Regions from separate parts of the Eubacterium sp. BL-380-WT-2B genome, predicted to be linked through region 2. Evidence: riboswitches for the same ligand, from Rfam matches in the RefSeq annotation. Region 2 holds a riboswitch; each other region holds the start of a gene.
What was found. A riboswitch is a leader RNA that binds a small molecule or an ion and turns the genes downstream of it on or off. The one in region 2 is predicted to bind cobalamin.

Region 1: linked by a shared signal. The riboswitch ahead of FYJ53_RS02800 (energy-coupling factor ABC transporter permease) and the one ahead of hemA (glutamyl-tRNA reductase) in region 2 are both predicted to bind cobalamin.
Region 3: linked by a shared signal. The riboswitch ahead of FYJ53_RS07525 (alcohol dehydrogenase catalytic domain-containing protein) and the one ahead of hemA (glutamyl-tRNA reductase) in region 2 are both predicted to bind cobalamin.
Region 4: linked by a shared signal. The riboswitch ahead of FYJ53_RS07890 (AAA family ATPase) and the one ahead of hemA (glutamyl-tRNA reductase) in region 2 are both predicted to bind cobalamin.

Annotation. Positions count from the first base shown of each region.
Region 1 is NZ_VUMP01000001.1:582,807-588,527, reverse strand. It holds gene FYJ53_RS02810 (CpXC domain-containing protein) at 1-572, opposite strand, end outside; gene FYJ53_RS02805 (leucine-rich repeat domain-containing protein) at 1,272-2,096, opposite strand; cobalamin riboswitch at 2,514-2,643, shown strand; gene FYJ53_RS02800 (energy-coupling factor ABC transporter permease) at 2,809-3,561, shown strand; gene FYJ53_RS02795 (energy-coupling factor ABC transporter substrate-binding protein) at 3,563-3,883, shown strand; gene FYJ53_RS02790 (energy-coupled thiamine transporter ThiT) at 4,229-4,903, opposite strand; gene FYJ53_RS02785 (peptidoglycan binding domain-containing protein) at 5,112-5,721, shown strand, end outside.
Region 2 is NZ_VUMP01000007.1:296,053-301,773, reverse strand. It holds gene fba (class II fructose-1,6-bisphosphate aldolase) at 1-135, opposite strand, end outside; gene FYJ53_RS15865 (GntR family transcriptional regulator) at 289-1,740, opposite strand; gene FYJ53_RS15860 (helix-turn-helix domain-containing protein) at 2,389-2,730, shown strand; cobalamin riboswitch at 2,926-3,114, shown strand; gene hemA (glutamyl-tRNA reductase) at 3,279-4,535, shown strand; gene FYJ53_RS15850 (bifunctional precorrin-2 dehydrogenase/sirohydrochlorin ferrochelatase) at 4,532-5,116, shown strand; gene hemC (hydroxymethylbilane synthase) at 5,113-5,721, shown strand, end outside.
Region 3 is NZ_VUMP01000003.1:301,279-306,999, forward strand. It holds gene FYJ53_RS07510 (GNAT family N-acetyltransferase) at 1-25, shown strand, start outside; gene FYJ53_RS07515 (hypothetical protein) at 68-277, opposite strand; gene trpD (anthranilate phosphoribosyltransferase) at 279-1,388, opposite strand; gene FYJ53_RS07525 (alcohol dehydrogenase catalytic domain-containing protein) at 1,413-2,450, opposite strand; cobalamin riboswitch at 2,546-2,721, opposite strand; gene FYJ53_RS07530 (hypothetical protein) at 2,845-3,315, shown strand; gene FYJ53_RS07535 (response regulator transcription factor) at 3,499-4,200, shown strand; gene FYJ53_RS07540 (ATP-binding protein) at 4,197-5,721, shown strand, end outside.
Region 4 is NZ_VUMP01000003.1:372,547-378,267, reverse strand. It holds gene FYJ53_RS07900 (ABC transporter substrate-binding protein) at 1-901, opposite strand, end outside; gene FYJ53_RS07895 (nitrogenase component 1) at 924-2,468, opposite strand; gene FYJ53_RS07890 (AAA family ATPase) at 2,449-3,306, opposite strand; cobalamin riboswitch at 3,399-3,576, opposite strand; gene FYJ53_RS07885 (LysR family transcriptional regulator) at 3,689-4,627, shown strand; gene FYJ53_RS07880 (class B sortase) at 4,693-5,445, opposite strand.

The DNA.
Region 1 (5,721 bases), on a different contig from region 2:
AGTCTCGGCGAGTTGGCCAGGGCTTTGTAGTCGGCAAAGGGGGTGTCTATAAAAATCTGCTTCCCGGCGTTGTTGAGCGCCCCGAACACCACTTTTTTCTTCTGGAACTCAAAGCTTCCAAACAGCACCTTATCAAGAGCGATGGGCGAGTTTTCAGCCCTCAGCTTTGCGGATACGTCCTCGTATATTTTATGATCCAGATAGGTGATGATCTTATCATTCAGGTTGGACTCAAAAATATGAATCTTTTCCAGAAGGTCCATCACATCCTTCACAATGCGAATCCGGTAATTTGGAAACATCTCTAAGACCTCCTCCGCCATGGCCGCTGTATCAATGTCGCCCATATCCAGAATCACCATGTACTCTTTTTCCATGTCCTGATACTTGAGCGAGTAGGGCGCTGAAATATCCTCACCGCACGCTGGACAGGTGTGGCGAAACAGCTCTGTTTTAATGAGCTTTTCCTTCAGCGCCTCGTCCAGACTGGCGTTTATGGTATCATATCCTTTAATCTCAAAGGCTTCGCGGCACTTTGGACACTCGATGGTAATGGTTTTTGTTTTTGCCATGATACGGCCTCCTCTCTGTTCCTTCTCAAAATTTTGTATACAAAAAGGGGCTCCTATCATAGAAATTCAACTCAAATAAAACCATACACCACCAAAACAATGGATGTTTTGATTCGTACAATAATTTTGATTATGAATATCTGTGATAGAAGCCCCAGAATAGCCGTAGAGCGTCTATATTTTCGATGAATAACCCTAGTGACGAGGATTAATTCCATCAAGACTGTAACAAACAGGTTTCCGACTCGTCTTTACCAGTGGTTTCCGGCAAGCATCACGATAGCGGCTCTGTACTAGGATTCACACCTACTTCCCTCAGGCATCTTGATAAACTCTCAAAAACACCCTAGCTGCAGATAATCAGAATGATTATCATGCGGCAATTCATTACAGTTATTATTAAATTTCACAAACGAGTCGTTCTTTTAAAGAATAGCTACAATTGATACAATTTGTTGTCATCTCGTTTACAATGCTTATTCTAGCATTATAATTTATTTTTTGCAACCTCTATTTTTGAGTTTTTTTTAATACAGTTGCTAAAAGTACCATTTCAAGGGCTTTTCCAGCGTTTTTTATTTTTTGAAGATATCCGCTGAAGGGTTTGATTTATCATCAAAAGGCTATTATTATTTTAGACTTATCTTATAAAATCTGCGGCAGCCTATCCCGATACACATCAAGAATTACTGAGGATTTTTACTGGAAATAGCGGACTTTATAATCGTATAGCTTACAATAACGGTCGATCTTGGAGCCCTCAAAACAATGTACGGTTACATCATTTCGGTTAAAGATCCACTCGCCCACTTCATCGGGGTCGTGTCTTATTTCAACTGTTTTTAAATTAGGGCATCCATGAAACGCCCATTTTCCAATGATTTTTACACTTTCTGGCAGCTTTAGCACTGTGAGCTTCTTGCATTTCAAGAAGCCGGATTCATCAATAACCTCCAGGCCCTCCGGCAGCTGGAGCTGCTGGAAGCTGCAGTTTACAAAGGCTTCCTTGCCGATATACTTCAAATTTTGCGAAAACCGGATGGATTCCAGGTTTTTGCACATATAAAAGGTTCTAAACGGCAGCTTTTCAATGCCGTCCGGAAGCTCAATATATGCCAGCTTATCGCAATTGTAAAAGGCGTTTTCCCCAATCCGAGTGAGCTGTTTAGGCAGTGTTATATGCTCCAGCCCTCGGCAGAATTTAAATGTTCGGTCTTTTATGACGTGTATGCCCTCGGGAATCTCGAGCGATTGTAATCTGCGGCACTCCATAAAGGCGGCTTCTCCCAGCAGCTTAAGCTCTGATGGCATACTGACGGCTGAAAGCATTGTGCAGCCCTCAAAGGCGTGGCCGCATATTTCCCTAACCGATTCTGCAATTCTGACTTCCTTCAGCTTTGTCATATTTTTAAAGGCGTTAACACCAATCCGCTCAAAACCTTCCGGGATATCGACACGTTTTATGTTTGTCTTTGTCAGTTCTTTTTTTGAAAAAGTCTCGACTCTTTTTGTACGCTCACTCATTATTCTCTCCAAAATCACATCTTTTATCAGGCTTTCCAGTACACCGCTTTTATTTTAACGGCAGCAGGCCTTATATAAGTTTTTACAATATCCGCACGACCAATCTGCCGCAGTTTCAACAAAGTGCTTTCGTCTTTTAAATCACCACTTTAATAATCGAGCTTATTCTAATGCACCAATTATATTTTAAAAGCTATAAAACCCAACATCAGAACCTATTGTAGTCTGTTTTTACGATTTTGTCAAATAAACGAAAATATTTTAAAGATATTCATATTTTTTTCTTATGCTTTTAATCCAAATACAAAAATACATATAGGGGGTATGTGTATAGCTTAATCTATTCTTTTTTAAAAAAATTCAACTTTATCCATTGACATTATGACATAAGGTGTTATAATTAAAAGCGTAGTCGGTTCTCCGGCACACTTTAATGGTTTCCATCATAAGCGATGGTTAAAGCATAATTGGGTGTAAATCCCAAACGGTCCCGCCACTGTGAGACGCAAGTCGAGTCAGGATGCTGATCATTAAAACTGTATTACATTTGGTTACGAGGAGATAGCTGAGTGTCTGGACGAAATTAAAAGGTTTCAGGATTCATTATTTCGTACTTTCACCGCTTATCTGCCCGATAAGCGGTTTTTTTCGTGCTGCTGCGCAGCCTGCTTGAATCGTAGCCCGGTAAAATTCATTTTTCGAGGAGGTAAAAATGACAAAGAATCAAAGAAGGATTGTCACACTGCTTGGCGCGTGGGCGCTTGTATTCGGGATTGTACCCGCCGCAAACGCAATGCACATTATGGAGGGCTACCTTCCTGTGGGGTACTGTATTGCATGGGGTGTTATCTGTATTCCATTTTTAGCTGCTGGTTTTTTCTCGATTAAAAAAACCCTGACCGGCAACAGAAGATCCATTACGTTATTGGCCATGGCAGGCGCTTTTATTTTTGTTATTTCATCACTGAAGATCCCATCTGTAACAGGCAGCTGCTCCCACATGACAGGTACAGGCCTTGGCGCCATCTTGTTTGGACCGAGCGCTGTCAGTATTCTTGGCATTATCGTTTTATTATTTCAGGCCATTCTGCTGGCCCACGGCGGATTGACAACGCTGGGCGCAAACACTTTTTCAATGGCAATTGCCGGTCCCTTTGTCTCTTTTGGTATCTACAAGCTCTGCCAGAAAATGAAGGTTAACCGTAAGGTTGGCGTTTTTCTGGCCGCTGCACTGGGGGATCTGTTCACTTATTGTATTACCAGTATTCAGCTGGCGATGGCTTACCCGTCTGAACAGGGTGGTGTAGCCGCTTCTGCGGTAAAATTCCTGGGGGTTTTTGCGCCGACCCAGCTGCCGCTTGCTATTATTGAAGGGATTTTAACGGTTATTATCGTTATCGCTTTAGAAACGTATGCAAGCCCGGAACTCAAGTCCATTGGTTTTTTAGCATCGGAGGAAGTGTAAAATGAGTAAAAACAAAAAATTAGTGATTGTTCTTCTCGTAATTGTCGCTTTACTGGTTGTCGTACCGCTATTTGCCCTCCAGGGCGCTGAATTCGGCGGCTCTGACGACGCAGGCAGCACAATGATTGAAGAGATTCAGGGCGGCGAATATGAGCCCTGGTTTACGCCTGTGCTTGAAACCATGATCAACGGTGAGCTTCCTGGTGAAGTGGAATCCTTGATCTTCTGTCTCCAGACTGGTATCGGCGTCGGTATTCTGGCTTTCTTTATGGGCCGCTTGGTTGAACGGAAAAAGCTCGGCAAGGAAGAGGCTGAGCTGTAGACCTTGTTTTGTACAAATAAATAAACAAAAATAAAACACGCCGTGCAAGCGTGTTTTATTTTTTGAAAGTTATCTTCTGTTTATATAATAGACTAAACAACTCCGGCAAAAAACATTTTCATTTTATTCTCCAGTTTATCCATTCTCTTGTCTCTTTTCGTCTTGTTTAGTCTTGTTTATGAATGGCGCACCACCGCCCCCACTACTGCCTGTCCTAGTGCCTGTACTAGTGCCTGTACTACCGCACCAACTGCCGAGATGTTTTCCCAGTAAAATCCCCTCACATTCCGCGCTCATTAAGTGTAATGCTGATGGTCAGGAACCAGACCTATCTTATACAAAGGATTAAATTTCCGCAATCCGGCGAACACGGGCCAGCCCCTTCGATACCGATGGAACCGCCAGTAAAATCATTGTCAGTGCGCCCTCCGAGAAAATATAGACAGCATTATATACCATTGAATAGGGCAGTGCCCCCCAGCCTTCCCAGGCCATGGAGCCAAAAAACAGCCAGCCGGACAGCACAGCAAATACGTAGCGGCCACAGATTCCAGCCAGGTAGCCCTTTATGAGCCCGTTCTTTGACTGGCTGAAAAATCCAGATAGGCCAAGCGCGCCAAAGGCAAGTACATAATCGACAAGCACCTGCAGAGGATATAGAATATAAGGGTCGATCACCATCTGCAGAATGCCATAGGCGATTGCCGCCAGAACCCCTGTCTTGGGACCGTACCAATAACCTGTCAGCGTGATAAAAAGCATACTAAACAGTGTTACAGAACCGCCGGTGGGCAAATGAAAAATCTTAATATTCGATGTGACCACCGCCAGAGCAATGGCAGCGGCACAAAAGGTCAGATGCCTGGTGCTGATCTGGCGGCGTTCGTTTTTCCCGGCAACAAGCGATGCGATGACCAGCACAATTGCCATCAGACCGATCAGCACCGCATATCCTGCACCTGTCGGCATATAGCTTACACCACCGTCAGCCGTTACAGGCTTTATAAAAAATTCCAGCATGGTTCTTTCCCTCCAAATATACAGTATTCTGAATTACAAACCTGATTTTATTATACGTTTCGTCAAGTAACGCTGTCAACCCGGCCCTGACCATAAAACGATTCTTAAAGTTCATAGAAGGGCTTAATATTCACAAATTAAAGATTTACCTTTGCTCAAAAAAATGATAAAATCAATTATATACTGCAAAAAAAGAGGATTTAATCTTATGGATGAAAAGAATTTACAAGATCAGCGCGAGGAGCGTACCCCCGAAGAGCAGGCGATTGAAAACGCCTCTCTTTTTGAGCGTCCCGTCCCTCCGGAAGATGAGGTCATCATTGATGAACCTGCTGCGCCGGAGGCCCAGGAGGAAACCATCATTGATCCGCCTGAGCCGCCAGAGGGCGGAACTGAAAATGATGACGATGCGGCCGGCGAGGTTCTCACCTTTGATGATGACAGCACTGCCAATGATTCCCTTGACGGCGGGGAGCCACCGGATTCTAAAGAAAAGAAAAGCCATAAAAAAATCTGGATTGGTATTGGTGTCGGCATTGGCATTATTCTGGCCGTTTATCTCGCCTTAAGCTTTTATTTCAGCACACGGTTCTACTTTAACACGACCATGAACGGCTTCAATGTCACTGGCAAAACCGCCGCTCAGGTTGACGAAGAAATGCAGCAGAACGCAGCGACACACACATTGACACTGAAGGAACGCGGCGGAAAAACCGAAACGATCGCTGCAGACCAGGTGAATATGCGCTATATTTCTGACGGTAAAATTTCCCAGATGTTAAATGATCAGAATGCTTTTGCCTGGCCGATGTCTCTGG
Region 2 (5,721 bases):
GATAACAGGTGATCTCTGTTCATTGGCCGTCTGAAGAACCGCTTTGGTCCATTCAAGATTATTGATGTTGAACTGTCCCACACCATAATGGCCTGCTTTTGCTTTATTAAGCATTTCTTTTGCTGATACTAACATAATAGAATGATCCTCCTAAAATTTTGAGTTTAACTAACTGTTTAAATTATATATTAAGTGCAAAAAAGTCTCAAGACCCATACCAATTTTTCCAGTACTAAAACCCGGGTTAATCATTTGCAGATTTTATTAAAGCGGTTTCATTTTTGGGGATCAGAGGGTCTTTTCTTTAATTTCTTCAATTTGCTCTGAGTAGAGAAGCTTTAATTTTTGCTCTGAGTACTCGTAGGTCTGCCTGTAAGTGTTTTCAATGATTTTTCCAAGCAGGGCAGTGTCATTGTTTGTGACAGCTTTTGTGAGCTTGTCCATATCGCCGTACAGAAGGCGGTCAACACGGTCATAATCATCATTGCTGACAAAGGTTTTAAGAATGACGCCATAGGCCAGTTTGATTTTCAGATGCTCATAAATATTCTGCATGGCCGGGGACTGGATTGATGAGATCAGAATATCGGTTAAGGCTGTGGTGATACCGCGGCTGTAACGCTTGCTTTCCAGAAGCTCAAGGATATGTTTTTTGTCCGTTTCGCTCATGGATTTAAAAGCGTCAAAAGCGATGGCTTTGCATGAATAACGCAGAATCTGGAGACTGCTCAGGTATTCGTCCAGCTGTCCGAGGACTTCCGGGGAATGGGAACGTTCAAAAACGATTTGAGTACCCTTTCCATTAAAGGTTCTGGTCAGGCCGAGGGAATTCAGAATAGACAGGGCTTTTCGGACGGTTACCGGTGAAACGCCGTAAACTCTGCGCAGTTCGGATTCGGAAGGGAGAAAATCGCCGGCCACGTTGCCGGATTTCTCGCTCTCCCACATAATATCACTGGCAATTCTCAGGTAGAGCGGTGTCGGGGCATTGTCAATAAACCAGTTAAAGCTTTCAGCTTCGGAAGGCGCCGCCGGTGCGTTCACCATATAGGCCGCATCAAAGCGCTGGCTGATTTCATTAAGCCCCTGAAGCAGTAAGTGATGAAAATGTTTGAAATTCTGCTTGGCGGCGTGGTCCAGCAGTTCCTTATACCATCCCTTGATCGCTTCCTCTGAGAGGTCTTCATGGAGCGTATGGCCGGTAATATTGCTGTGAATGGAATCGATCCGGACAAAATCGCAGATCTGTTCAAAAAGCTCGATGACAAAGGGGTTCTCTGTTCTTCTCAGGATATTCCGGATAAAGCGGCAGTGGAAGGCAAACATTTCGATCGGGTTGGAAGAATCCAGGTTGTCGGTCATTTCGTATAGGGTCATGAAATCTTCACGGCTGCATTTGGAAGCGCCGTATGTGATGGTGCTGGGTAAAAGAATAGAGAGCATCCGGTATGTATCACTGATGCCGTGACGCCGGTTTTCAAAGCGCTTTTCATAAGCCTCACGGTGTTCCGGCAGGCGGCTGTCAAAGATTACCTGAGCATTTTTACCGTGGGAGCAGAAAATAAGATTGTTGTCCTGCAGCAGACGCAGGGCTTTTCGAACGGAATTACGACTGGCACCCATTTGTTTGCTGATTTTTGGTTCAGATGGCAGGGCGTCACCCAGTTTTAATTTGCCGTTGTAAATATCATCCTCAATCTTTCTGCAAATAAATAGATACAATGGAATTTCTTTTTTCAAAATACAATCTCCTTTTGGGGGTATTTTAACAGTATAACATCATTTGCTAAAACTTACATCTAAATTGAGAAAAAATTATAAAGAAATTCTTTTTCGGTCAGCCTTTACCATATCGGAATTAGATGTGTGTTCCTCTGAATGAGGTGTACCCATTTTGAAGAGAATTAAACACATGAAAAATATTTTTAAGGTAACAGAAATTTGAAAATATTTTAAAATGGGTTTTTCACATTGCAAATTCGGGTAAAAATAAGAAAACAAATAAAAAGGATATAATTGGTTGAATTAAAATGATAACTTCAATTGCAGATAAAAAGTTTTTAAATAAAGAGATTGCTTTGACAGGAGATTCGATTTATAATAAAGTATATATATTGGGAAAACTAAATAGAAATTGCGGCATCCGGAAAGTGCTGGCACACTTATCCGGCTTGCGCAGGTGCACAACCACCATACACAACGGCCCTGGGGGGCACGTACCGCATTACTTATTATAGGCTATTTTTGTGCTAAAAACAAGAGGACACCCTATAAATAAGTGGGCTTATTTGTGTTAGCATTTTATAAAAGTGTCATATAACTGTGCATGGTTGGTTTTATCCTGCACAGTTTTTTTATTTGGTTTTCCCTGAAATTTAGGAGAAGACAATGGAATCAAGGTTAGATCAAAAGGCAATTGGCCAGCGCATCCGGCAGCGTAGAACTTTTTTAAACATGAGCCGTGAGGATTTGGCGCGAAAAATAGGGATTACACAGACTTTTTTAACGGACATCGAGCTGGGAACCAAAGGCTTTTCGCTAAAGAGTCTTGAACGTTTCTGTGAAGCGTTAAAAATGTCTTCAGATAGCATCCTGTTTGGCAAAAGTCTGGATGAAAAAGAAAAAAACACTGCACTGCTTGATATTCTGGAGCATTGCCCCGATGAAAAAAAGGAATACGCAGAAAGAATGATGATGCTCTTTTTAATGAGCCATGAAACAGAAAACTAGCATGGATGTATAAAATGACCGGACTCAGGAAAAGAGACCGGTTTTTTATTGCCTGTAATCCGATTACAGAAAATATGTAAAATATTCGGTGGAATTGGCAAAAAACTGCTTATTTCCCATAAAAAGGGGTAGCGCCTGAGTCGGATTGGTGATATAATTGGAAACGAAAATTAAATAGGAAAGACTAATGTAAAATCTGTTTTGGATTCTTTCGTTTTTGCCCTGGTAAAAACAAAGGATAAAGGGAATCTGGTGAAAATCCAGAGCGATCCGGTCACTGTAATTCGTTAAGTCTCCTTATGATGCCACTGGAATGAAAACCGGGAAGGCAAGGAGAATATAATGCGATGAGTCAGGAAACCTACTGGACAGAGTGCTAATAATTACCTCCAGGGAAAAGGGAACTTAGTAACGTTAATTTAATTGTAGTATCCGCAATAGACAGCGTGGATAAATAATTCTGTTGACAAACCTCTTTTTTACGGAGACGTAATGAAGAGGTTTTTATTTGTTTTTAATGAATGTTTGATTGAAGGAGAAGGATTGAAATGAAATTAGTTGTAGTGGGAATCAATCATAAAGACACACCTCTGGAAATCAGGGAAAAGGGTGCTTTTATCAAGCGGACCGTAAAAGAGGGTATTGCAAGCCTTCTGGAAGAGGCGTGTATCGAAGAGGTGATCATTCTTTCTACCTGTAATCGAAGCGAAATTTATGTGGCGACCCGCGACGTTGAAGCAGCGGACCAGGCGCTGAGAAATTTTTACATCGAGGAGAAATCCGGCGATCTCGAAAATTATCTGTTCTGTGAAAAGGGCAGAGAAGCCATCCTTCACCTTTACCGGGTAGTGACCGGGCTGGATTCAATGATCCTGGGTGAGGACCAGATCTTGGGCCAGGTAAAGGATGCCCTTGAATTATCCCAGTCTGTTCACGGCTGCGGAAAATACTTAACCAAGGCTTTCAGAGAAGCCGTCACCTTTGCCAAGAAGGTTAAAACCGTTTATAAAATCTCCGAGACCCCGCTTTCCCTGAGCTCGACAGCGGTTAAGCACGTTAAAAGAAGTTATGAGGACTATGCGGATAAAAAGGTGCTGATCATCGGTTCTGGAAAAATGGGGCTTCTGGCACTGCGTTATATGGCGGCAGAGGGCTTTAACAGCGTTTATATGACCAACCGTACCTATCATCCGGGGGATGAATACCGTGATATTTATGAGGGTGTTAACATGATCCGCTACGAGGACCGCTATGAAGCCATTGGGGATATCGATGTAATTATCTCGGCGACAGCCTCACCCCACGTGGTCTTAAAACGGGAGCTCATGCCCGAGCGCAAAAAGCCGCTCATGGTCATTGACCTGGCGCTGCCAAGGGATATTGAGGAAGCCATCTCGGAGATGGATCAGGTTGAGCTGCTGACCATTGACAATTTTAAAGATATTATTGATGAAAAAATGCACTACCGTGAGCGGGTGGCAGAAAAGATCGCCCTTGAGATCGAAGAGGAAATCGATGGCCTCATGGTCTGGATTACCAAGTCCAAGGTAGACAACATGGTGGCACATTTTAACCAGGTTTCCGGACAGCTGGCGGACGAAACCATTGAGATTCTCAACAAGCGCTATCAGTTTGAGGGGAAGGACAAGGAATTTCTTGAAAAAATCGTCCATTCAAAATTCCGTGAAATGGTAATGCCGTCCATCAGGCAGCTAAAAACACTGGACAGCGAGGACGATATTCTGCGCTTTGAGAAAACACTGGCTTTTTTATTTTCAGGTGGCAATGCGGAGGCGGCCCAATGAAAGGGCCGATTCTGCTCAACTTTACCGGGAAAAGGGCCCTTGTAATCGGCGGCGGGAAGGTAGGAATGCGGCGCGCGGAAACCCTAGCCGGGTATGGGTGTTCTGTGACCTGCGTGGATAAAAACATGGAGGTTCCGGAAAAGCCGGTTGAGAACATCCGTTATGTCAAAGCATACTGCCGGATCGAGACAGCCCTTGACGGCATGGATCTTGTCGTGGCGGCGACAGACCAGCGTGAGCTGAATGCCCGGATTCTTGAAAACTGTAAAATACGCGGTATCTGGTGCAACGTTTCAGACGACCCCGAGCATTCGGACTTTATTTTTCCCTCAGTGGTAAAGCGCGGGGATTTGACGATCTCGGTCTGTACCGATGGGGCCAGTCCAACGCTGACCACCCAGATAAAAAGGGAGCTGGAAGAAAAATATGATGAAAGCTATGCAGAGCGTCTCAGGCTGCTTAAGCAGCTGAGGCTGCATATTTTGAAAACGGAAACCTCACCGGATGAAAAAAAAAGACAGCTCAAGGGGCTGACAGCGTTAACCATTGAAGAATTGCAGAGAGAAGTGGAGAAAATATGAAAATAATTGTAGGCTCAAGAGGCAGTAAGCTGGCAGTGGTCCAGACCAACTGGCTTCTTGAGGAGTTAAGAAAAGCAAACCCGGAGGTCGATTTTGAACTCAAAATCATCAAGACAAAGGGCGATAAGATACAGCACAAAGCCCTTGATAAAATTGGGGATAAGGGTATTTTTACCAAAGAGCTGGAGGATGCCCTCTTAAGCGGTGAAATCGATATGGCGGTTCACAGCATGAAGGATATGCCCTCTGCGCTGCCCGATGGGCTCACACTTTCGGTGCCGCCCATGCGGGAAGACCCGAGAGATGTGCTGCTGACACCGCATAAAATCAGCGCCATCCAGGAGCTGCCCGAAAATGCAGTCATCGGTACCGGGAGCAAACGCCGGATTTATCAGCTGAAAAATATCCGAAAGGATTTTGAAGTGGTGGGAATCCGCGGAAATATTGATACCCGTATCCGGAAAATGAAAGAGCAGGGACTGGATGGCATTATTCTGGCGGCGGCGGGACTTAAACGCATCGGTGCTTATGAGAGCGGGGATTATACCTGCCTTCCCCTTGATCCATGCCAGTTTGTATCGGCCCCAGCCCAGGGGATTCTGGCA
Region 3 (5,721 bases), on a different contig from region 2:
ACATATGGAAAGAGAAGAAAAATAAGGCGATTATTAAAAAAGGACCGCTGCTCAGCGGTCCTTTTTTCTATTGCAGAAAATAATCCTCTTCCTCAAGCACGAGTTTTACGATCCTCAGATTTTCGAGCTCGGGCTTCAGGGCGGCGAGCTGCTCCTTCAGGCTGTCAAGTCTGCTGTCATCATAGACGCTGGCTTTATGGATGCCGACCAGAATGTAGGCGCCGTCGGGAGCTATTTTCAGGTAACCATTGTCAGCTTTAAAGGCGTAGAGATTCATTTTACACCTCGGCGGCCAGGGTGAGGGCTTTCAGCTTCGCGAGACCGGCCTGGGGATCGCGGTTCTGGGCAGCGACCCATTTTTCCAGCGCCTTGTAGGCCGCGCCGCTTGCGATGAGCTCATGGCTGCGCAGATAGCCTTCCGGAATGCTTGCAGCTTTTCCCGCAACATAGAGAATCAGCGCGCTGTTCAGGCAGACGATGTTGGTGCGGGTGGGGGTGGAGACGCCCTTCAGGATACGGACAATGCCCTGGGCGGCCGCGTCCACAGAGCCCCAGGGAGCCAGCTCGTCCAGTCTGCCCGGCTCAATCCCAAGGCTTTCCGGCGTCAGGATACTGCGCTTTACAGTGCCGTCGGGCATCAGCTCAGCCATGTGGGTGGCGCCGACTGTGGAGGCTTCGTCGATACAGCCGTCTCCGGCTTCGCCGTAGACGATCAGTGCGTGCTCATAGCCGATTTCACGCATGATGTCCGGGACAAATTCCAGCATATCCAGGGAGTAGACTCCGCGGACTGCGTATTTTGGCAGGGCGGGATTGGCCAGAGAGGCGGAGATGTTTAAAACGCTGCCGAAGGAGATCTGTGACAGCACCCGGCCGAGGGCAGTGGGATGGACCTCGGAGCTCATGCCGTTAAAGATGCCGATGCCCGCGTTCTCGATGCTGGCCTTTACCACGTCCACGCTGCAGTCCACATCCACGCCCAGGGCCTCCACCGCGTCGATGGTGCCGCACACAGAGGTGAGCGCCCGTGAGCCATGCTTGGCCATGGGGACGCCGTCTGCGGCGGCGATGATGCCGGCGACCGTGCTGATATTAAAGGTCTTAAAGGTATCCATGCCCGTGCCGCAGTTTTCCACCACAGGCACAGCGGTCTGAGGCGTGACCTTGCAGGTGTCAATTTCGTAGATGGCCTCAAAGCTGCCGGCTACTTCTGCGGCGGTCGGGCCCTTGGCGCTGAGGGCGGCCAGAAAAGCCCCCTGCTGCATGGGCGTCTGGCGGTCGCCCAGGATCTCCATAAACATTTCCTTTGATTCTTCCTTGGTCAGATTTTCACGGTTGATGAGGCCGGTGATCACCTGGCCATATTCTTTCATAGTAACTGCTTCCATTGTTTTACTCCTCCATATGGTGTGTTAATCAAAAACGACGATGGTCGACAGGGTTTCAAGCTGACGTACGCGCTCAAGGCCGTGCCGCAGCTCCTCGAGCGGAATGCGCTCAGTGATCAGGTCTTTTACAATCAGACTGCCGTTCTCCAGCAGTGCCTTGGCCCGGCGGCTGTGCGCAATGCTGCACCCGTAGGCGCCGGTCATGATCTGCTCCTTGTAGTGAATGGTGTTGATCTCGGGCTGGGTGGCGCCGTCTGGGATAATACCGCTGAAATGGCCGAAGCGCCCCTGCTTTTTAAGCACCCGGAGCGCCAGGTTCATGGCGTCTGCGGCTGCGCAGCAGGGGATCACCGCATCCACGCCCTGGCCGTCTGTCAGTTCCCTAATGGCGCCCTCGGCCTCCTGCCCGCTCGCGAAAACAGCGTCAAAGCCCAGCGTCTCGGCGCGGGCGGCCCGTTCGGGGTCAGACTCAAGCAGAAGGACCTTACGCACGCCCAGGGCTCTTGCCACACGCAGGTTGAGGATGCCCATACGGCCTGCGCCGATGATCAGCAGGGTGTCGTCAGGCGCAAGCTTCAGCTTTTCCTGGACGTTGACGCAGCAGGAGAGAGGCTCGATAAAGGATATCTCCTCAAAGCTCAGCGCGTCATTTTCAATGATGTTGATGATCTGGCCCCGGACGCCCTCCGCAGGCACCACCAGGTATTCCTGGAAGCCGCCATCATAGTTAAAGCCCATGATGCGCACGTGGTCGCAGAGGTTATCATCGCCCTCTTTACAATAGGCGCACGCGCCGCAGGCAATCCCCGGGTGCACGTGTACCCGCTGTCCCTCCTGGTAGCCTGTGACTGCAGCGCCCACACCGGCGATAACACCGGAAATTTCATGGCCCAGCACACGCGGGTATACCAGGTCACGCTGACCCATGGTCAGGCATTTGAGATCGGTTTTGCATAAATTGCAGGCCATGACCCTGACAAGGACTTCGTGGTCGCCGCAGGCCGGAATGGGCCTTTCGGTCATTTCCAGCTGGCCGGGGCCTGTTAAAACAACTGCTTTCATTTGGTATCTCCTTATTTTTCAAACAAAAAAAGCCCGACCTTAATCTAAGGTGCGAACTTTCCATCATTCCCACAGGCCTCCACCGCTCAGATAAAGACCGTCGACACATTTCAGGCAGGTTTTCTGACTGAGGATTAACGCCGGGCTCCCTTCCCATCCTTTTGGACAGTGGTGATGAGCCGGGCAATCCACTTACAGCGGCGGGCCCGTCTAAGAATCTCACTTAGTTCCCTATTATCTGCCATGCAGCACCTGAAATGTTTTATGCTTTTTTATTATCATATCACATTTGTTTTGGGTGTCAAGACAAAATGTAAAAGTTTTAATCCAAACGTGATATAATAGCGGTATTAACTGTGCGGCGACGCTGTTTATAAAAAATGAGGAGGAAAAAATGGGACATTTTGGATTTTCATACATCGGTGTACTGTATCTGCTGATGCTGTTTATCCCCAACCTGATCTGGACAAGGAGGCAGCCGGAGGGCTATGATTTCAGACATGAGCATAAACTGCTGGTGTGGTGTGAGCGTGTGGGGCAGGTGGGGGTGAGCTGCTGCGCCCTGATCTTTACGGATTTTAACCTCCGCCCTCTGACGCCCTGGAGCCTGTGGCTGGCGCTGTCCTTTGGGCTGATGCTGCTGTACGAGGGCTACTGGGTCCGGTATTTTAGAAGTGGGCAGAAGCTAAAAGATTTTTATTCGAGCTTTTGCGGTGTGCCGCTGGCAGGGGCAACGCTGCCGGTGGTTTCGTTTCTGCTCCTGGGGATCTACGGGAGGGTCATTTTGATGGTGGTGTTTGTGGTGATTTTGGGCATTGGGCATATCGGGATTCACTGGCAGCATTTCCGGGAGCTTAAGGAGTGACAGGTAAGGATCTTGAGAGACGAAGCCTTTTTCTTATCTGGACAAAAGGCGCAGTCTCGGTTTGCGCCGCTTTTTTAACAGTCACAGATTTGCCTTCTAAATTTAATCTAGATTTTACATGCCTTTAACACAACATATGCTATAATCATATTATGTTAAAATTGAGCGAGAATTGGAGAGAAAATGAAAAAAATTCTGATTATAGAAGACGAACTTAATATATTTGAGCTGATTAAATTCAATCTGGAAGCCCAGGGATTTGAGGTGGCGGGGGTCCACGAGGGGACCGGCGCGGTTGAGAAAATCGTGGATATCCGGCCGGATCTGATCATTCTGGATTTAATGCTGCCGGGCAAGGACGGGCTCACCATCTGCCGCGAGGTGCGGGCGGATAAAAACCTGTCTTACATTCCAGTCATCATGCTCACCGCCAAGAGCGAGGAGTTTGACAAGGTCCTTGGCCTAGAAATGGGCGCAGACGACTATATGACCAAGCCCTTCAGCGTGAAGGAGCTCTACGCCCGGGTAAAGGCTGTCCTGCGGCGCACCGAGATGATCAAAAGCTCAGACACAGAGGAGATCGCAGTGGGCAGCCTGCGCATTCTGCCCGGCTCCTTCGAGGTATACAAAAACGGCAAAAAGCTGTCGCTGACGCTGAAGGAATACGAGCTGCTCCTGTATCTGGCAAACAATAAGAACAAGGTGCTGACCCGGGATCAGCTGCTGGACGAAATCTGGGGCTATGAGTATTACGGCGAGACCCGGACAGTGGATGTCCACATCCGTTACCTGCGGAAGAAGATTGAGGACGACCAGGAAAAATACATCGAAACCGTGCGCGGCGTGGGCTACCGCCTGGTAGAAAACCTGGGAGGTGATCAATGAAAAAACGCATCACCATTGTCTTTTCAATCCTGATCGTGCTGGTCACTGCCTTTTCAGGCGTTTTCTCCTATGTGATCTTCAAAAACGCCTACTATGAATCCACCGAGAGCAACCTGAAAAGCAACAGCGAGTATATTGTCGAGGACCTGATGCCCGGCTACATCAAGACCGGCGACGTCACCGGGCTCGAGCATTATGCAAACAGCACCAACCAGCGCATCAACATCATAGATGTGGAGGGGAACGTCCTGTTTGAGTCCCTGAGCGGTATCGGTTCGCTGGACAACCACCTGAGCCGGCCCGAGGTCCAGGGCGCCATGAAGGGGACGCCCACCACCTCGGTGCGCTATTCCGACACCATTATGAAGAATATGCTCTACCTGGCAGCGCCATACTATCAGGATGGGCAGATAACGCATATTGTAAGGATCGCAGTGCCTCTTGACGTCATGGAGGATGTGAGCTACAGCATTATTAACAACCTGATTTTTGTGGCGCTGGCCAGTATCCTCATCGCCATTGTGATTTTTGCCTTCCTCTTAAATAACGAGACAAGACCCCTGGACGAGGTCACCATTTTCGCCAGAAAGATTGCCCGGGGCGATTATAAGACAAAGCTCACCATGCTCAGGGACGATAAAATCGGCGATTTGGTCGACTCGCTCAATACCATGGCCGAGCAGCTGGATGCCTCCTTCAGCAAGATCAACCGCAAGAATATTGAGCTGTCCTCTGTGCTGTCCAGCATGAACCAGGGCATTATCGCCGTAGACCGGGATAATAAGATCATCCTGATTAACGATACGGCCCGGGGCATCTTTAACATCGACCTGAAGAAGGAAATCAAGGGGAAAAATATCCTGGAGGTTTACCGCGACCCCTTTGTGTACGAGCTTCAGGACAAGCTGGCAGAGACCGAGGACGGGCGGCTGGACTACGAAACCCGTATCGAGGAGCGTATCTACAAGGTCACAAGCTCCCAGATGCTGGACAAGGGCGACCAGACCTACAATGGCAATATCATCATTCTGGAGGATATTACCATGATCAAGGGGCTGGAAAATATCCGCCGGGACTTTGTGGCCAATGTGTCCCACGAGCTGAAAACCCCCATTACCACCATCCGCGGCTTCATCGAGACCATTCAGGAAAACCACATTACCGACGAGGCCACCCTTGGCCGTTTTTACAGCATTATCGCCGATGAGAGTGAACGCCTGACCCGCCTGGTCAACGATATTCTGATCCTCTCTCACCTGGAAAACAACCAGCGCAGCGGCGAGGACAAGCGCGAGGTCATCGGTGTGAACCAGGAAATCCTGCGGATCTTCGACATTCTCAAAATGACGGCTGAGTCCAAGCGTATCGAGCTGCGCTATCAGAAGGAGGGCGACATCAGCGTTATCATCAACCCGGACGATTTCAGGCAGATGATGATCAACCTGGTGGACAACGCCATCAAATACACGGACGAAGGCGGCAGGGTGGATGTGTCGGTCTACGAAAATGGCGCGCATTTCT
Region 4 (5,721 bases), on a different contig from region 2:
GAGTCCCTACCGGGGTTTTGTAAACACGGTGGTTTTTGACTGCGTCAATATTACTCCAGTCCTGGCCTTCAATTTTATTTTCATATAAATCCTCTGGCATGGTGTCGTCAAAATTTGAGAGGTAGATGATCTCAGGGTTCCATTCCATGATCTGCTCCATATTAACCTCTGCCCACTTTTTCTCTAAGCCGGCGGCAACATTGCGCCCACCTGTCAGTTCAAGGAGGTAGTTGTTAATATTTTTGGACCCTGCGACGCTCAGCTTTTTATTCTGCAGATAGAGAACGCTCTTTTGGTCTGCCGCGGCAACTTGATCTTTTTTGTTAATAAAGTATGTCTCGGTATCATTGTGGTAATCAATGAGCTCCTGGGTAAAATCCTCCTTGTTCAGAACCCTGCCCACCAGTGTTAAATCTTTTTTGAGGTTCTCAAGGTTTTCGGCGTAGTTCAGCATCACAGGGGTAATGCCAACAGCCTTCAGCTTTTCGGCCTCAGCCTCCTGGTCATTCCAGATAAATGCCACCTCTGGTGAAAGCTTCATAAGCTCTTCGATGTTAATGGAAAAATCCTGAGAGATTTCTCCTGTGGAAATATCCGCAAATTCCGGCGCCAGCTTAGTCATAAAGCTCTTTTTATACTGGGCCATCGCGCTGGGGTTAATGGACACAATCCGGTCGCTTCCCCCGTCAATCGTCCACACTGCCGATGCCCACGGAATCGGGGTAATGGCCACCTTGGTGATCTTTTCCGGCAGCTCTACCTGATTACCGCCCTCATCGGTTATGACATGCGCCTCCACTTTGTCTGCATTTTCTGCGGTATTTCCGCTGCTGGCGCAGCCTCCAAAAATCAAACTGACAGCCAGGCACAGGCCTGCTGCTTTTAACCATTTTTTTTTCATTTTAAACTCCTTTATTTTTAGATTACATAAAAAACTGTTTTAAATACTGGTGTCCTTTTCGGCCAATGATACAATAGTCCCGTTTCACATAACGGTTTCCGCTAAGTGCCGGAAAGGGTAAGGGAACCCTGAGCGCTGCACCTTCAGGAAGATACTGAAAATACAGCGGATCTGCGATGACATAATCCGTTTCTCTATCCAAAGGCCACCCAAAAGAACGAGCCTCAACTATGGTGCACTCAACAATAAATTCATTTCTCAGGGCCACACTTACCTGGCGGTTCAGTTCATGGCTGCCGATCATCACAGCGGTTCTTACCGGCTGCTCTGAAGGCGCCGGATCTTCGGTGCAGCCCTGAAACACAGCGTCCCCGGTTATGCTTTCCAGGTATTGATAAGCTGTCCGGACGCCGCTTACGCTGACAGGCATCTGATAAAACCACGGCGTACCATACTGCTTTTCCATCCATTTTGCCAGATCAAGGCCTGCTTCTGAGATAACCCAGTTGGCCTTTGCTTTTGGCGCGTCTCTAAAGTCCGCGAGCGTTCCGCCTCCCAGCCAGTAAACAGCATAGCCCAATCGCTCCAGATCGTGCGCAATCGTCTCAAATTGCCGCTGGTTTCCAAAAAGAAAGGGCGTATATCCCACAAGATTAATGCGCTTTTCGGTGTATTCACAGCGCCGCATCTCCTGTCTTGAAACGGTAGACAGTGCTTGCCGGGTGCCGTCAAGGGCATCTTGAAACCCGTCGGTCTGTATGAATATTTTTTCCTTCAGCACTGGGAAAGAACTGTCATCAATACCTGTCATGGCAGTCAGCGGCGTGCCGACAATGAACGCCGAGCGCCTTTTTTCTTCCTGCATGACAGCCCCGATGCCCTTCTCAATGCTCTCAGCCGCACCCAATGTTATCTGAAGGTCATTCATCTTTGAATACCAGAAGGGCTTCCCGCTGAAACTGTCAATGGATCTGGGGCAGGAGGCACAGCCTGAGCCTGTTACCAGGCAGGTACAGAGGGCGCGGTCCTTTTCAAAAGCCGTCATCGCACCGCTGTAATCTGCTGCCAGAGGCGGCGGTGGACAAAGGCACGCATCCTTTCCAACCCAGTGGTTTTCCCGAGCCGTCTCAAAGCCCCGAAGTATTTCTTCAAGCCGCTCCACAGGCTTCCTCTTCCGTTTTTCCATGGGGCCTCGCCTGAAAACAGCGACCGGCACATTATGAGGGTTATCTGCCTCCGACATCATGGCCTCAAAATCGGTCTGTGTGAGCAGGTCTGGACAGGAGACATAAAGCACCACCCCTTTTGTCCCACTGGTCATGACAAGCTCCTCAATCATCCTACGAACCCTGGGTACATAACTGCCAAGTGTGTACTCCAGCCTGGAAACAGGACAGAGCCTCAGACGGCTGAGCGCTTCCTTCTCCATCGCTCTGAAATAAAGAATTCGGAGACAGGCCGGCGGCCCCACTGCCAGAACACGCACACCCTCGGTCTGGAAAAGAAGTCTGGACAGCGCTTCATCTCCCATGCCTGGCTGCGCCTTCTCAACAGCTGCTGCGCCCATGACGGTCCTCCTTCTCAAGCTGATAGAGTGTCTCACCCAGGTTATCCATATCCGCGTCGGAAAGCGGCTTCGGCCATAGCTTCCCTTTCTGGCTGGCTATGGCTTTGGCCAATGCCATAAAGCTTTTTTGAAGCACCTCACCCTCTCGCTGTTCAAAAACAGTTGTCCTCCGATAGTCCGCAAGGCGAAGCGTGTCACTTTGGCAGACAGAAGCCGTAATCGGGCTGCCTGTCTTGCTGCCAAAGCACTCAACAACCTGGTGATCCGTACCGGGACGTGCCCGGTTGTGGATCAGTCCTCCAAACAACGGCTGTGTCCCGGCAGAGTACCGGACAATGCTCTTCATGATATTGTTGGCGGCGTAAAGCGACATCAGCTCAGAGGAGGTGACAATATATACCTGATCCACACACTTTTTTCTCATAGGCATTGAAAACCCACCGCAGACCACATCGCCCAGCACATCATAGGTGATTAAGTCCCAGCCCGCTTCAAATATCCCAAGCTTTTCCAATGTCTCCAGAGTAGTGGCGATCCCCATTCCTGCGCAGCCAATACCTGCCTCCGGCCCTCCGGCCTCTACACACGCCACACCTGTCTCACTCGTAAACAGAATATCCTGAGTTGTCACCTGTTCCCCTTTTTCATTCAGCCTTTGAATGACTGTGGGAATCCGCTTTTTCATCAGACACCGCGTTGAATCAGCTTTGGGGTCACAGCCTATGTGCAGCACCCTTTTTCCCATTTTGGCGAAGGCGGCGGATACATTGGCCGCAATGGTCGACTTTCCAATGCCGCCCTTTCCATAAAACGCAATTCTTTTACTGCTTTTTTCCATAATTTCTCCCATTAAAAAAACTCTTCTGACCGATTCATCAGAAGAGTTCCTCAACACAAGCAACACCCTCTCCCAATGATCCGTTAGGTTAGGTATAAACAAGAAATGTTGAAGTATCCTGACTTGGGTTCATTGCCAGCTGTAACAACTTCCCAGAGACTGCTCTCCAGTGTTGATAAAACTTACAGCGGCTCCCCCTTACAGTGGCGGCACCGTACCGGATTCTCACCGGTTTTCATGCAACAAGTCTTCTATGTAATTTTGCTATATTATATCACGATATCTGATAATTCACAACCACTGCAATTAACTCAATTTTTGATTGCCAGCTATCGTATTTTTTGATAGTATAATTAAAACAGAGGAAAGGAATCGTATCAATATGATCTCCATGCAGAACATGAAATACATCGTCGAGATCGCAAAGCACCACTCGATCTCGTCTGCCGCCAAGTCGCTTTTTGTCTCACAGTCAACGCTCTCCACCGCAGTGCGTGAGGTCGAGCAGCAGCTCGGCATCTCAATTTTTAAACGAAACAACCGTGGCATTGAGGTCACCTTTGAGGGACAGGACTTCTTAAACCACGCCAAGGATATTGTTGAGCAAAGCGAGTACCTTGAAAGGCGGTACAAGCATCGGAAAACACTGCCTATGCGCTTTTCCGTTTCCACCCAGCGCCTTCCCTTCTCGGTCATGTCCTTTATACAGATTGTCGAGGATCTTGAGCTCAGGCATTATGACATTGCCATCCGCGAGTGCCCGACCCATGAGGTCATACACGATGTGGCGTCCAGGCGCAGTGAGCTCGGCATCCTGTGTATCAACGAGCATTATCTCAATACCATGCAAAAGCTCCTTGATTCCAGCAATCTGGGCTTTTATGAGCTGGGACAGCTCACCACCTATGTTTTCCTGCGGAAAAAACACCCTCTGAGCGGCAATACCTCCCTGACGCTGGATATGCTCAGGGAATACCCTTTTGTAACTTACGACCAGGGGGAGGACAGCATGATGCATTTCTCTGAGGAGATCCTGTTCAATGAAATCTGGGATAAAAATATCCATGTGATTGACCGCTGCTCCAAAATTGCCCTGGTTCGCGGCACAAACTGTTTCAGTATCGGACCGGACCTGACCAACAGCGACGCTGACCGTATGCATTCCAACATGAGCGAAGTAAGGGCTATCCGTCTTTTGGATAATGACCAGCGGCTCCACGCCGGATATATTCTCAGAAACGAGCACGGCTTAAGCGCGATCGGCGAAAAATACATAAAAGTCCTGACTGAAAAAATAAAAGCCTTTGAGAAATGGGACTGAAAAAGCAAAATAAAAAGCCGTATCTCTGTGGATACGGCTTTTGCAATCTTCTGCCAGGCGATTTTTTATGAAACCCGGCGGGCAATAACGGCTAAGCGGCCGTCATTGAGTCCGACATTAAAGATACAGGTGGACAGCGTGAGGATCTCGTCACCCGGCTGTACACTCACATTGCTTGCGACAATGCTCTGATTCTTTATATTTTGGTAATAGTTCAGAAAGCTCTCATCGTCGGCAAATTCCAACTGTCTGTAATCATAATCCTGCTCAACCACCAGCACGGCAAAAATTTCCCAAACGCCATCACCGCCCAGCTCTGGCGGTCTTCTGTACACAATTTTATTGTGCTCTGTGATAAAATTGGGGTCTTTATAGTAATAAAGCAGATCGTCAAACATGACGTGCACACCGCTGCGCATGGTGCTGTGCCCATAAATCAGAGAGTTCTGGCTTTTAGGCTGCCATTTATAATTCATATCTAAAAAGGGCACGCCCCTTTCATCCGACTCTCCGTTAAATGAGGTGTACAGATATTTGTCATTATCGGTTGTCTGTACCACAGGGGTATCAATATTTGTCCCTTCAATACTCAGCCAGCCAACGGTTTCGGGGTTCACCTCACGCAGCGCCGCCCAGTCGATGCTGTTATCTTCGCGGTTTGTAACCTGCATTTTAAGAATCGGCGTATTGTTGGGAAAAAACTCCTTATAAAGCATCCATCCTGCCGCCCCCAAAAGGGACAGGATGATCAGAATAATGACGATGTCTCCAACAATGCGCACTGCGCTTCTTTTTTTCTTTACTTTCTTTTTTGTCATATTTATGCTCTATAGCCTTCGGGCCTTGCGCACCCATATTTTGTCATCCATAGTTTTAAAACCCAAAGGCTTTCCACCTCCTTTTATGGTTATTCATTATATCAAATCTTTCTAAATTGATAAAGACTTAAATGATAACAAAAAGGATTTTATGCTTGTCTTAAAAAAGAATAAAGCTAAAATGCCTCAAATCAAACACGGGCTTATACGCCGATGCGCTTCTGCCCAGTGAAACAGACCCCGGTCCGCAGTGTTCCCTGCATCGGGCGCTGCAGA